2 regions of the Klebsiella sp. CSG-1 genome follow, and region 2 is predicted to be linked to the other one. Evidence: predicted binding sites of a transcription regulator. Region 2 holds the regulator's gene; the other holds the start of a gene.
What was found. Region 2 encodes Fur, which represses iron uptake genes when iron is present. Its sites were predicted from a motif close to ATAATAATGAGAACNACTATCAA; they were not measured.
Positions count from the first base shown of each region.

Region 1: AC007G_RS26065 (TonB-dependent siderophore receptor) is a predicted target of Fur. The motif match lies at 4,482-4,504, and genes of this name have one in related genera.

Region 1 is NZ_JBWNLD010000017.1:66,026-73,225, forward strand. It holds gene kduD (2-dehydro-3-deoxy-D-gluconate 5-dehydrogenase KduD) at 1-247, opposite strand, end outside; gene hxpB (hexitol phosphatase HxpB) at 360-1,061, opposite strand; gene AC007G_RS26055 (YniB family protein) at 1,195-1,731, shown strand; gene yciA (acyl-CoA thioester hydrolase YciA) at 1,759-2,157, opposite strand; gene AC007G_RS26065 (TonB-dependent siderophore receptor) at 2,257-4,440, opposite strand; gene AC007G_RS26070 (septation protein A) at 4,903-5,442, opposite strand; gene AC007G_RS26075 (YciC family protein) at 5,495-6,238, opposite strand; gene AC007G_RS26080 (YkgJ family cysteine cluster protein) at 6,264-6,677, opposite strand; gene ompW (outer membrane protein OmpW) at 6,951-7,200, shown strand, end outside.
Region 2 is NZ_JBWNLD010000001.1:313,804-321,003, reverse strand. It holds gene AC007G_RS01600 (substrate-binding domain-containing protein) at 1-967, opposite strand, end outside; gene AC007G_RS01595 (phytanoyl-CoA dioxygenase family protein) at 1,112-2,257, shown strand; gene fur (ferric iron uptake transcriptional regulator) at 2,320-2,772, opposite strand; gene fldA (flavodoxin FldA) at 3,065-3,595, opposite strand; gene ybfE (LexA regulated protein) at 3,745-4,038, opposite strand; gene ybfF (esterase) at 4,172-4,945, opposite strand; gene seqA (replication initiation negative regulator SeqA) at 5,129-5,677, shown strand; gene pgm (phosphoglucomutase (alpha-D-glucose-1,6-bisphosphate-dependent)) at 5,710-7,200, shown strand, end outside.

The DNA.
Region 1 (7,200 bases), on a different contig from region 2:
TGGCGGAGACGGCTTGCGCGACGATGTCGGCGATGGCATCCTGGCGGCTGAGGTCAGCCTGAATGGCGGTGAATCGACGCCCGAGCGCCAGGACCTGTTCGGCCGTTTCATGTGGGATCTTGCGATTGACGCCGACGATATCGCAGCCGGCCTGGGCAAGGGCCAGGGTCATTCCCTGGCCCAACCCGGTGTCACATCCCGTCACGATGGCGACCTTACCCGTCAGGTCGAAGGTGTTAAGTACCATATGCACCTCTGTCTGCTGATTTATGCGTTTAATCACGCCGTTTTTTCAAGCATAGAGGGTGCTGAGCGGAAAAACAATTAAAAATGAAACATCGTTTTATTTTTGTGATGATTCAACCGCTGTGCGCCGATCGCTGGTCGGAAAGCAGGCCGCAGAGCTCGCTGGCGCTGAGTGACTCCAGCGTCGTAAGCTTCACGTCTGCCAGCACAAAACGCGGATCGTGGCGATTTTCCTCGGCCGGAACGACAATAGAGCGCATGCGGGCTGCCTTACTGGCGATCATTCCGTTGACCGAATCCTCCAGCGCGACGCAGGCCATCGGGTCCACGCCCAGACTGGCGGCGCAGTTGAGATAGACCTGAGGATGGGGCTTGCTGTACGGCAGTGATTCTGCGGAGGCAAGGGCGTCAAACTGCTCGCGCAGCTCGAACATGGTGAGGACCTTTTCCAGCATTCGCAGCGGCGAGGCCGATGCCAGGCCCACTTTCAACCCTTGTGCCTTACACAAGGCGACGGCTTCTCGTACGCCGGGTAACAGAGGGCGGGAGGCTTCAACCAGCTCAATCGCGCGGCTGATAATCCGTGCGGTGACTTCAGCGCGATCCGCGCCTTTCCATGGCTGCTGGGCAAACCACAGATCCACCACTAAATCGATGCGCAGTCCCAGCGTATCGGGCAGCTCATCGCGGCGGCTGATATCGACCCCGAGGCTTTTAATGACCTCCAGCTCCGCCTGATCCCATAGCGGCTCGGAATCAATCAGTAATCCATCCATATCGAAAATAGCGGCATGAATTTGTCGCCTGGCTGACATAAGTCCTTCTCCTGTAGCGCAAGTAGATAACGAAGTGGTCCTCATGGTATATCATACCGCGCATTATTGGGCGAAATTCGCCGCTGAGGGTAGACTTAGACGGTGATTAAGGCGTCTTAAACAAGGGGAATCCATGACGTATCAACAAGCTGGACGCATTGCAGTGCTTAAACGTATTTTAGGGTGGGTTATTTTTATACCCGCGGTGATTTCAACGCTGATTTCGGTACTGAAGTTTATGTACGAACACAGCGAAAAAAAACCGGGCATTGATGCGGTACTGATGGATTTTGCGCACGTCATGATTGAAATGATGCGTTTCAATACGCCGTTCCTCAACTTTTTCTGGTACAACTCGCCGCTGCCGGATTTTAAACACAGCCTGAATATTGGCTTCTGGATTATCTATATCCTGGTGTTTGTCGGCATGGCGCTGCAGGCGTCAGGCGCGCGCATGAGCCGTCAGGCCAGGTTCCTGCGTGAAGGAGTTGAAGATCAGCTGATTCTTGAACAGGCGAAGGGGCCGGAAGGGCTCAGCCGTGAGCAAATTGCGGCGCGTATCGTGGTACCTCGCCATACGATTCTGGTGCAGTACTTCCCGCTGTATATCCTGCCGGTTATCATGATTGTTCTTGGCTATGTGTTCTTCTCGCTGCTCGGATTTTTGTAAAAAATGGCCCGGCACGCCGGGCACTTTTTATTCGCCAGGTATCGCGCGCGGCTTACCCTGATTGTCGACCGCCACGTAGATAAACAGGGCTTCCGTGGCTTTATAACGTTGGCCAATCGGCTCAGACGACACTTTCTTCACCCACACTTCGATGTTGATGGTGATAGAGGTGTTGCCGCGTTTCACGCAGCGTGCGTAGCAGCACACCACGTCACCCACGGCCACCGGCCGTAAAAAGGTCATTCCGTCAACGCGCACGGTCACCACGCGACCCTGCGCAATCTCTTTGGCCATAATCGCGCCGCCGATATCCATCTGCGACATCAACCAGCCGCCAAAAATATCGCCATTGGCGTTCGTGTCCGCTGGCATAGCCAGGGTGCGTAAAACCATTTCGCCCTTCGGGGTGAGATCTGTTGTTGTCATTCTGTACTCTGTGCTGGTCAAAGAAGATCAGCGCGATGCTACTATGAAAATGGCAGGGAGAAAACAGGGGAATACGCCCGCGGCTGCGGGCGTGGGTATTCAGAAGGAGAGGGTGACGCCGGCGTAATAGGCGCGACCGGGTTCGTTATAGGTCGAAGCGCCCGCGTTTTCGCGATAAATTTGCTTATCGAACAGGTTACTGATGCCGGCATTCAGGCGAAGATCTTTCAACAGCTGGTAGTTCGCACCGATACCGACAACGGAATAGGCACCGACTTCATTCGTGGCGAGCGTGCCGGTCTCGTTGCGGATCTCCGCATACTGACGCGGTTTCTGGCGGCCGTACATCGTCCAGTTGACGTTGGCCGAAAGCTTGCTGTTGACCTGCCAGTCCAGCATGGTGTTAATCGTATATTTCGGGATCACCGACAGCGGATTACCGGTATCTTTGTTCTCCGATTTGATCATATAGGTCGCATTGGTTCGCCAGTCCAGCGTGTCAGCCACAATCGGGATGAGCAGGGTGCCTTCCAGCCCTTCGACGACCGCTTTGCCGCCGTTTTGCCATTGCAGAATATTGTTGCCGCTCGAGGTATAGCCCAGCACATCGGTACCGGAGACGATTTTGTTTTTATAATCGTTACGGAACCACGTTACCCCCGCGTTATAGCCGTTGAGGTTAAATTCAAGGCCGAGCTCTTTATTGATGCTGATTTCCGGATCGAGGTCCGGGTTGCCGAGCAGGTAGCAGCTGCCGTTGCTGATGGTGTTCGGGCAGCCGTTGCCGCGGGTCGACAGCAGATAGCCTTCGCTGGACTGGTACAGGTTTGGGGCCTTGAAGACACGTGCAATGCCGGCTTTGACTTTGAACATCTCGCCCAGCTCCTGCGCCAGGTTCAGGCTCGGGCTCCAGTTACTGCCAAATTCATTGTGGTAGTCAAAACGCAGTCCGGGGATGATATTGGTGCCCGGCATCGCCTCAATATTATCTTCCAGGTAGAGGCCGGTGAGGGTCGCGCTGTTGGTGGTGCTGCGCTGGGAGGCCTCGCCTGAGGTGCCCGGGATGGTCTCGCCGCTGACGTTGGTTGCCTGCATGGAGGCGGGGTCGTTGAGTTCATCGCGGTTCCACTCCATCCCGAGGGTCAGGGTCTGGTCGGCCAGCCAGTGGAAGGGGAGATTCAGCTCGCCGGTCGAACGCCAGGATTCAAGGCGGCTGGTGGCGTACTCATCGCTGTTGATCATCCCTTCTACGCGCCCGGTAGAACCTTCCTGCAGACGAGTGTTATTGGTTTTCTCGTAATAGACTCCGGCTTTGGACTGGCCCCAGTCCCAGATTCCGTTATAGGTCAGCCCCCAGGACTGGCGATACAGACGGTTGGTTTCATGGCCATACAGCTCGCTGACCAGGCCATCGGGGCTGAGGTTACCGTTACTGTATTGGGTATCACCGGCGTAAATATTGCCCTGGCGGCTATAGGCGTAGTTAAAATCGACAATCTGCTGCGGCGTCAGTTTCCATGACAGCAGGGCGTTGATGTCCTTGTTGCGCACCCCTTCGCGACCGGCGGCGTACGAACCATTTTGCGCATGGTTGATGTCCCAGGCGTCGGCATCCGTTTTATTGATGTTACCGTACAGCCGCATGGTCAACGCATCGCCGGCCAGCGGTCCATTGAGGCTAAAGTTGGCGCGATTCGTCGCCCCCTCTTTGTTGTTTTCCGGCTGGTTGGTATAAAACGATAGCGAGCCATGCCAGTCGTTGGTGGGGCGTTTGGTAATGATATTGACCACGCCGCCGGCGGCTCCGGATCCGTAGCGGGCTGCTGCCGGGCCGCGCAGAACTTCAATGCGTTCGACCATCTCCGGTGGCACCCAGTTGCTATCCCCGCGGGTATCACGTTCGCCGCGCCAGCTGTAGCGTACCGAGTTACGGGAGGTGACCGGTACGCCATCGATCAGGATGAGGGTGTTCTCCGGCCCCATTCCGCGAATATCGATCTGCCGGTTGTTGCCCCGGCTGCCGCTGGCGCTGTTGCCGGTTAAATTGACGCCGGGCATTTTACGAATGATTTCCGACAGGTCGTTAACCGGGGGATCCCGGGCAATATCTTCAGCGGTGATGACAGATACCCCCGGCTTCTGCTTGAGTGCTTCTTCAGCCGTGCTGTGTACCACCATAGTTTCGGTATCGCGTTCAACCTCGTCAGCAAAGGCGTCGGGCGTCAGAAAGCCTGCAAATACCAGCGCGAGGGGCGTAATGGCATAATAGTTCTGCGATCTCATTGTAAATATCCATATCAAAGCGTTAAAAATTGAGACTGCGAATATCAATGATAATTATTATCATTTCAATGTGTGCAAATGAATCTTCATCAAATCCTCACAATTGGCGCAATTTTCCCGGGTTATGGCAGAAATGGTGAATAAACGGGCGGGATTGACGTCGGCTGCAGGAGATAGCTGTCGGCGCCGCGGGGAATAAGGCGCAGAGTGGGTGGGTTATCGGGGCCAGTGTTTGTCTTCTTTCGTCTCAGACTCGCTGGACGTTTGCCGCTGATGCCAGGCCGCAGTTCCGCCAGACGGATACAGGTGAGTGCGCTTACTGAACGGTTTTCTACGCAAGACGCGGGTCAGGAAAACGGCAAATAACGCGAGTCTCAAGAGCAAGCGCTGAAAACGAGGAGAGGGGAATACGCAACGCAAAGGAGAGCGGGGGCAAAAGCGATACCCCCGGCTTGCCGTTGATTAGTGGTTATCGTCCTGCGGCATATGGCGATAGATGTACACGCCGCTCAACAGCGTGAAGACCAGCGTCAGCGCCGTCAGGCCGAAGACCTTGAAGTTGACCCAGATATTCTGCGGCAACCAGAAAGCGATATAGATATTGGCCAGACCGCAGAGAATAAAAAACAGCGCCCAGGCGAGATTCAGACGCGACCAGACCTGCTGCGGCAGGGTCAGCTCTTTGCCGAGCATGCGTTGAATCAATGGCTTTTTCATCACCCATTGGCTGAACAGCAAAGCGCCGGCAAACAGAGCGTAGATGACCGTGACCTTCCATTTTATAAACTCATCATTATGGAAGAAAATGGTCAGGCCGCCAAATACAGCAACCAGCACAAAGGTAATCAGCGCCATCTTTTCGACTTTACGATAGCGTACCCAGGTATAGATCAGCACGATAGCGGTGGCGATAATCAGCGCGGTGGTTGCGGCGTAGATATCGTAGAGCTTGTAGAAGGCGAAGAAGACTACCAGCGGTAAAAAATCCAGAAACTGCTTCATACATCGGACCCGTCGTTCAGATAGGGCCGGAAGAGTCCCGGCCCAGGTTAATTTAGTTGCGGATAAGCATATACAGGCGGAACAAATAGATCAGCAACAGTGCAGAGATCAGATTGCTGATCGTATTGATAACCACCGCGCCGACGTTCGGCGTCAGTACCGCAAAGCTGGATGCAAACAGCAGCAGTAGCGTTTTCGCCAGCAGCCAGCCAATCACCGCCGGGGCGACCAGACGCATATTGGCCCACACCAGACGCATACTGCTGCGCATGGCGTTAAAAATCCCCAGCTTATCCTGCACCAGCATGATGGGGGCAAAAGCCAGCACGATAGCGAGCAGCACGCCCGGCACCAGCACCAGCATCATCCCCATCTGCACCACAAAGGTGGTGAACAGGATCAGCAGCAGCAGCTTTGGCAGTACCGGCGCAGAAGCTCCGATAGCGCGCAGCGCGCTGACCCGCTGTCCGGCGGAGACCAGCTGAATCATCAGCAGCACGCCGCCGGCCAGAATGGCGTTACCCACCAGACCGGAGAAGGTCGATGCGGCCGAGGCGCGCAGCAGGATCTGCTGTTGCTCCGGGGTCATGTTTTGCACCAGCTCAAACAGCCCGGCGCTCCCCGCCAGATTATCCCCTTCGCTCAGAATCGAGAGCTGCTCTTCACTGGGTGAAAAAGCATGGCCAAGGACTACCGTAATTAACGCGCATAACAACGCAATCAGTAAAATGGTGACAAACTGATTACGAAAAAAATTTCCCGTGTCACGGTAGACGGTCTTCGCCGTGATAGACATGCACTCTCCTTGAGTATTGCAGGTGTTAACTAGCCGGCGATTGTACCGCAAATCCCTCGTGGGTAGCAGCCTCTGCCGTTGTCAGGCTAAGTATATCTTTGTAAAGAGGGATGAGCGGCGGCAGGCCGTAGCGGGCGCGGGCCCGGTTGCAGGCTTCGTTTACCTCGCCGCCTTCACCGGACTGGGCGAATTCGCGGCAGGGAGAGGGGCGGTGCTGATAAATTGAGCAGTGCACCGATTCGCCGATTTCCCCCTTGAGGGCGGCGCAGCGGCTTTGTCGTTGGTTGGTGCCGCTCATGCAGCGCAGAAAAGGGGTTAGCGGCTCGGTAAGCTTCGTCGGCACAACGCCGCCGGCATCGTCGGCTTCCGCCCAGTAGAAAGAGACTCGAAAATACGCACAACAGGCACCGCACGTCATGCACGGGTTGATTTCACTCATGATTACACCTGATAAAAACGCATCAACACAGATTGTCGGCAGATAAATTATCCAGACGCATCGAAGGCGGCAAGGGGCGGGGAAAAATTTTTTCGCTGCCCGGAAAGTGAAAATTGATGTGAATGTGAGTTTTTTGGTATCGCCATGAAAGTAAAAATTAATCTGGATCAATAAATGTTAAATCTCACAACTTTATGTGATCGAGAACGGATCAAAGGTAACTCGTTATGGGTATATTAGCCCGCGCTGAATAACCATAATGAGGAAGTGGATATGAAAAAGTTAGCAGCGGTTGGCATTATTTTGAGTACCCTTTCCGGCAGCGTCTGGGCGCATGAAGCCGGAGAGTTTTTTATTCGTGCGGGTTCGGCCACCGTTCGACCGACGGAAGGTTCTGATAACGTGTTAGGCAGTCTGGGCGGGTTTAACGTCAGTAATAACACGCAGCTGGGCTTGACCTTCACCTATATGGCGACGGACAACATCGGCGTTGAACTACTGGCGGCCACGCCATTCCGTCACA
Region 2 (7,200 bases):
TGAGCGAGTCGCCCTCAGGGATAAAACCGTGGAAGGCCAGCAAAGAGCGGAATGCGGTCTGCGCATCCAGCTGCAGATTGTGTTCTATCAGCGCATCGATTTTCCCCGCCTGCATCAGTGCCCGGTTTTCCCGGTCAAAATCATGGCCGATAAAGGTCTTTATGCGTCGGTTTCTCTCGGCGAAGGCGCGGATAATCCCCGCGTTACCGCCGCCGACGGTATAGACCGCTTCGGTATGCGGATGAGCATCAAGGTACTGGCACAGACAGGCGTACATCTGATGGTCAATGCCTAGTCCGCCGGCGACGACATTGATGCTGTTGCGCGGGGCAAACTGTTCAATTCCCGAGATAAATCCGGCAATACGCTCCCGCTCTCCGATGAAATCATTGCTGCCGGTGACGGCGGCGATTTGAGTGCTGTCGGCGCCCAGCCACTTTGACATCAAAAATGCCGCGGCTTTGCCCGCATCAACATTATCCATGCCGATGTAGCGCAGACGGGCGCTGGACGGAATGTCGGTGACGATGGTGACAACCGGCACGCGGCGTTTGAGCAAAGCGTCGATGGTGGAAACCAGCGAGGGGGAGTTCATGGCCTTTAAAATCACGCCGTGGCTGCTGAGCGCGCATTTTTTCAGCAGCGCGTTCATCTCTCGCTCGCTGATGTCCTCGTAACAGTGGAAGCGGAGCTGAATGCGAAAGGGGTTAAAGCTGGCTAACTGGCTGCTGAGCGCCTCCCTGACCAGCTCGCTAAAGCGTTCAGGGGTATGCATGATGACATCGAAATAGATCGTTCTTCCCTGGGCGAGCCCGGACTTTTGCAGCAGTTCCAGATCGGCCAGAGCCTGCTGAATGCGATGCAGCGTTTGCGGGTGTACCTGCCCCCGATGATGTAGCGCCCGGTCGATCGTGGCGAGACTCAGTCCTGACTGAGCGGCTATCTGCTTTTGGGTAAATTTTGCCATCGATCACATGAGGTTTTTATGAGGTGTTTTTGAGGTTCTTGATGTGGAGTCTAGCTGCTAAGTTATTTCTTAACAACGTTCGTTTTCGAGACGTTGAACAAAAAAATAACCGCCGTCTGGCACCCTTACCCCGTGGAGCTACTCATGACATCGCAATATTTTGTCCGACCCGATCGGGCCTCAGTTGAGGATTTCAACATCTTCTGTCAGCAGCAGGTGAACAAACAAGACTATCCGCTGGTCAGCGAAGTCGCTGAGGAAGTTCTGATTTACGACCATGACGTGTTAGCGCAGGTCGCGGCGACCAATAAACATGCGGTATTAAGCGAGCTACATCAGGGGCTCTCTTACGGTCCCGGCGTGCTGGTGGTACGCGGGCTTTATCAGGATATGGATGTCATCGACCGCGCTTCGGCGGTGTTTGAAACCATCATGGCCGATGAGTCTCGCACCCGGGTTCAGGCTGACCACTTTTCTCGCGCGGGGAACAATGGCCGGATCTGGAATGCGTTACAAAAGCTGGCGGAGCGTAGCCCGCAGACCTTCTGCGACTACTATGCTAATGAAATGCTTGGGTTAATTTGTCAGGCGTGGTTGGGACCTGCGTGGCGAATGACCGCTCAGGTTAACCAGGTACGCCCTGGCGGCGAAGCGCAGCAGCCCCATCGCGATTATCATCTCGGCTTTCAGCAGGGCGAGTTTGTTGCCGAGTTTCCCATCCCTGCGCAGATTCTGTCGCAGTATTTGACGTTACAAGGGGCGGTTGCGCACAGCGATATGCCGCTGGCGTCAGGGCCTACGCGCCTGCTGCCGTTTTCGCATCAGTATGAGCTCGGCTATATGGCCTACCGCCAGCCGGAGTTCGTCGACTACTTTAACCAGCACTATGTTCAGTTGCCGTTGCAAAAAGGCGACGGGCTGTTTTTTAACCCGGCGTTGTTTCATGCCGCCGGGAACAACACGACGACTGATCATGTTCGCACCGCTAATCTTTTGCAGATCTCCTCGGCGTTCGGCGTCCCGATGGAAGATGTGAACCATGAGCTGGTGTTGAAAAAAATCTATCCCCAGCTTCAGGACGGACAATATCGCGCGGGCGATTTTCAGGCGCTGATTGCCGTGGCTGCCCGGGGCTACTCATTCCCCACCAATCTTGATACCGACCCGCCATTAGGTGGAATGGTCCCGAAAACCCAACAGACTCTGGTGCGGGAAGCGCTGGCAAACCGGTGGGATGAGGAACAGTTTACTCGTGCTCTCGACGAGCATACCGCGCGCAGAAAAGGGTAGGCGTTTGCACATAAAAAAAGCCAACCGTCAGGTTGGCTTTTTGCGGTCCGCGCGGTGGGAAATTACTTTTCCAGCGCGTCGTGTGCATGTTCATCTTCGCGGCAGTCGCCTTCCGCACAGTGGCCGTAAAGATACAGGCTGTGGTTGGTCAGACGGATGCCATGGCGGTGGGCGATTTCACGCTGACGCGCTTCGATAGACTCATCGCTGAATTCGATCACTTTGCCACAATCGAGGCAAATAAGGTGATCGTGATGGTGCTGCTGGGTCAGTTCGAAAACAGATTTACCGCCTTCGAAGTTGTGACGAGTCACAATGCCAGCATCATCAAACTGGTTCAGCACGCGATAAACAGTAGCGAGACCAATTTCTTCACCCATGTCGATCAGGCGCTTGTATAAATCTTCCGCACTGACGTGATGGTTATCCGGTTCCTGCAGGACTTCCAGGATCTTTAATCGTGGAAGTGTGACTTTCAGGCCAGCCTTCTTTAATGCGGTATTGTTGTCAGTCATGCGGAATCTGTCCTGTTGCTAAACGATCTACTTCCATCAGCGGAAGTAATACAGAGAATCACCCGATGCAATGCGTCTCATTATAGAACTGCCATCGTTAAATGAAAACTGCAAGTATCGGGCCTTGTATGCTGTCAAAAACGAGGTCCCAGCTACAAACTGCGTCACCTGACCTCGTTAAATCAGAGGACATTGTACAGATATGTGATTAAAAGTTAAAAACTTGTAGCTATTAGTTTGATTGCTTCTATCTATTAATGCGGCGAAATTTAACGGTAACGCCGCACAATCATCAGGCGTTTTTGATTTCTTCGAGATGCAGCTCTTCAGAGACCTGCTTAACCCACTTAGTCACGCGTTCGTTGGTCAGCTCCGGCTGGCGGTCTTCATCGATAGCCAGACCGACGAAGTGATCGTCATCCGCCAGGCCTTTAGAAGCTTCAAAATGATAGCCCGCAGTCGGCCAGTGGCCAACGATGGTGGCGCCGCGCGGTTCAATGATGTCGCGGATGGTGCCCAGCGCGTCACAGAAGTATTCCGCGTAGTCTTCCTGATCGCCGCAGCCAAACAGCGCAACCAGTTTACCGTTAAAGTCGACCTCTTCCAGCGTCGGGAAAAAGTCATCCCAGTCGCACTGAGCTTCACCGTAGTACCAGGTCGGAATGCCGAGCAGCAGGATGTCGTAGGCTTCCAGATCTTCTTTGCTGCTCTTGGCAATGTCGTGAACATCAGCAACATCTTTACCAAGCTGCTTCTGAATCATTTTTGCAATATTCTCGGTGTTGCCCGTGTCGCTGCCAAAAAAGATGCCGATGATTGCCATGAGTAAAATAACCTCTTGAAACTTAATGATGTGGTAGTGGCGTAATGCCCGCAGATAACGGCAATCATAGCAGAACAGGAGAGGGCGCGGAAACAGCAATCACGCCCGACTGCACACTCTGCTACATGAAAGTGTTTTTTTGAGGATTTTCAGGCTTTATCCCGGCTGTGCAGGGTTGCCAGCTGGTTCATCAGCATCTCTTCGATCAAATCGCTGCGGTTCATATTGCGAGCTTCCGCCAGTTCGTTGAGCGCATCAACCGCTTCAGCGTTGAGTTTTAACTCCACACGCTTCAGGCCGCGAACTTTATCGCGTTTGAGCTGATTGCGTTTATTTATGCGCAGTTGTTCATCGCGCGAAAGCGGATTGGTCTTTGGTCTACCCGGGCGACGCTCGGTTGCGAACAAATCTAATGTCGTACGGTCCGTTTGTTCTTTTGCCATGATTCAGAGTGACTTCGGGGAAACAAGTTGCCGGGCTATAGCCGACACAGATAGCGCGCCATAATACATCAGGCGAACCGCTGCGCCAACGACCGCGGGCATTCTGCAGCGCGGTCGGGCAGTTTTTAGCCAGTTAAGCCTGCAAAGCGGTCAGATAGCGACGAATGGCGCGCAGGACGGCTTCCGGTTTCTCCGCATGTACCCAGTGGCCGGCGCCGGCGATGACGTGCGCCCGCGCCTGTGGGAACTGGGCGAGCAGGGTATCGCGATAGTCATCGGTGACGTAGGGGGAGTTGCCTCCCGGGATGAACAGGGTTGGATGAGGCCAGGCAGGAACCGTTTGCCAGCCCACGATGTGCGGATATTGATCCCATAACACCGGCACGTTGAAGCGCCACTGGCCATCAACGAAGGATTTCAGCAGAAACTGAATCACGCCTTCTTCCTGTAGATGTTCGCGCATCACCGTGGCCGCCTGCTGACGGGACGCGGCGCCGGCGTCGGTGACGGCATTGATGGCGTTGAAAATTTCATCATGACGGCGCACGTGATAGTCCACCGGAGCAATATCAATGGCGACCAGGCCTGCGATGCGCTCCGGCGCCAGCGCGGTGAGCGCCATGACCGCTTTTCCGCCCATCGAATGACCAATAAAGGTGGCTTTCTCTATCTGCCGATCGTCAAGAGTATCGAGCAGATCCTGCGCCATCGCCGCGTAGGTCATCTCCGGCGAACGGGGAGAAAGACCGTGGTTACGCATATCAACCTGCAAAATATCGTAGTCGTTCACCAGGTCGCGGGCGAGGATGCCCAGGTTGTCGAGACTGCCAAACAGACCGTGGACCAGGACAACCGGGGAATTATTGTGCGGATTTTGTGCAGATTGCGTGCGGCTATTTAATTTCATGGCAAAGTTCTTTTTTTCGCTTCGTCGGGTTAGGGTATTATGTTGGACATTCTGCCATCCGGCTGCAAGACCCAGAGCTATCTGAGTTTTACCGCCATCCTGGTTTGACGCTATCCGCGGTCAGGATTTGTCCTTATAATCCTGACAACTTGTATTCAGAATAAGATATCGCACTGGATTAAGATGAAAACAATTGAAGTTGATGATGATCTCTATCGCTATATTGCCAGCCACACCCAGCATATTGGCGAGAGTGCATCCGACATTTTACGGCGCATGCTGAAATTTTCCGCCGTTTCCCAGACTGCCGCACCGGCTGTAAAAATCGCTCCGGCGCCGGCAGCGACGCCTGCCGTCGAAGCGAAGCCCGTGAATCCGGCGAAAGATAAAGTCCGCGCGATGCGCGAGCTGCTGTTATCTGATGAATACGCCGAACAAAAACGCGCGGTGAACCGCTTCATGCTGGTCCTGACCACGCTGTACTCCTTAGATAACAAAGCGTTTGCTGAGGCCACCGAGTCTCTGCACGGGCGCACCCGCGTTTACTTTGCCGAAGATTCGCGGATCCTGCTAAAAAGTGGTAACCAGACCAAACCCAAACAGGTTCCTGGTACACCGTGGTGGGTTATCACCAATACGAATACCGGTCGTAAGTGCAGCATGATCGAACACATCATGCAGTCGATGCAGTTCCCAGCGGAATTAATTGAGAAGGTCTGCGGCACGATCTAGTTTTATTCACCTTGCATCAGAAGGATCAGGCAATGGCAATCGATAAGCGTGCGGGTCAGCCTGCACAACAGAGTGATTTGATTAACGTTGCTCAGCTGACCGCGCAGTACTACGTACTGAAGCCGGAAGCGGGCAACGCGGAGCATGCGGTGAAGTTTGGCACCTCTGGCCATCGTGGCAGCGCAGGGCGCCATAACTTCAATGAGCAGCATATTCTGGCGATCGCTCAGGCGATTGCGGAAGACCGCGCGAAGAACGGGATTACCGGTCCCTGCTACGTAGGTAAAGATACCCACGCGCTCTCCGAACCGGCCTTTATTTCGGTTCTTGAAGTGCTGGCAGCCAACGGCGTTGATGTTATCGTGCAGGAAAACAACGGTTTCACCCCGACGCCGGCCATTTCCAATGCCATCCTGGTGCACAACAAAAAAGGCGGTCCGCTGGCGGACGGCATCGTGATTACGCCGTCGCATAACCCGCCGGAAGATGGCGGTATCAAGTACAATCCGCCGAACGGCGGCCCGGCGGATACCAACGTCACCAAAGTGGTCGAGAATCGCGCTAACGAACTGCTGGCCTCGGGTCTGCAGGGCGTCAGGCGCCTCTCCCTCGACGCGGCACTGGCATCCGGTCATGTCAAAGAGCAGGATCTGGTGCAGCCGTTTATCGAAGGACTGGCGGATATCGTCGACATGGCGGCGATTCAGAAAGCCGGCCTGAAGCTCGGTGTCGATCCGTTAGGGGGTTCCGGTATCGAATACTGGAAACGCATCGCCGAGTACTACAAACTCGATCTGACTATCGTCAACGATCACGTCGATCAAACCTTCCGCTTTATGCACCTTGATAAAGACGGCGCCATTCGCATGGACTGCTCTTCGGAGTGCGCGATGGCAGGGCTGCTGGCGCTGCGCGATAAGTTCGATCTGGCGTTCGCTAACGATCCGGATTATGACCGTCACGGCATCGTCACGCCGGCAGGTCTGATGAACCCGAACCACTATCTGGCGGTGGCGATTAACTACCTGTTCCGGCATCGTCCGCAGTGGGGCCAGGATGTCGCCGTCGGTAAGACGCTGGTCTCCTCGGCGATGATCGATCGCGTGGTGAACGACCTCGGCCGTAAGCTGGTGGAAGTGCCGGTGGGCTTTAAATGGTTTGTTGACGGTCTGTTCGACGGCAGCTTCGGCTTCGGCGGCGAAGAGAGCGCGGGCGCCTCGTTCCTGCGTTTTGACGGTACCCCGTGGTCGACCGACAAAGACGGGATCATCATGTGCCTGCTGGCGGCAGAAATCACCGCCGTCACCGGTAAAAACCCGCAGGAGCACTACGACGAACTGGCCGCCCGCTTCGGCGCGCCGAGCTATAACCGTCTGCAGGCTTCGGCCACTTCCGCACAGAAAGCGGCGCTGTCGAAGCTGTCGCCGGAAATGGTCAGCGCCAGCCAGCTGGCCGGCGACCCGATCACCGCACGTCTGACCGCCGCGCCGGGCAACGGCGCATCGATTGGCGGTCTGAAAGTG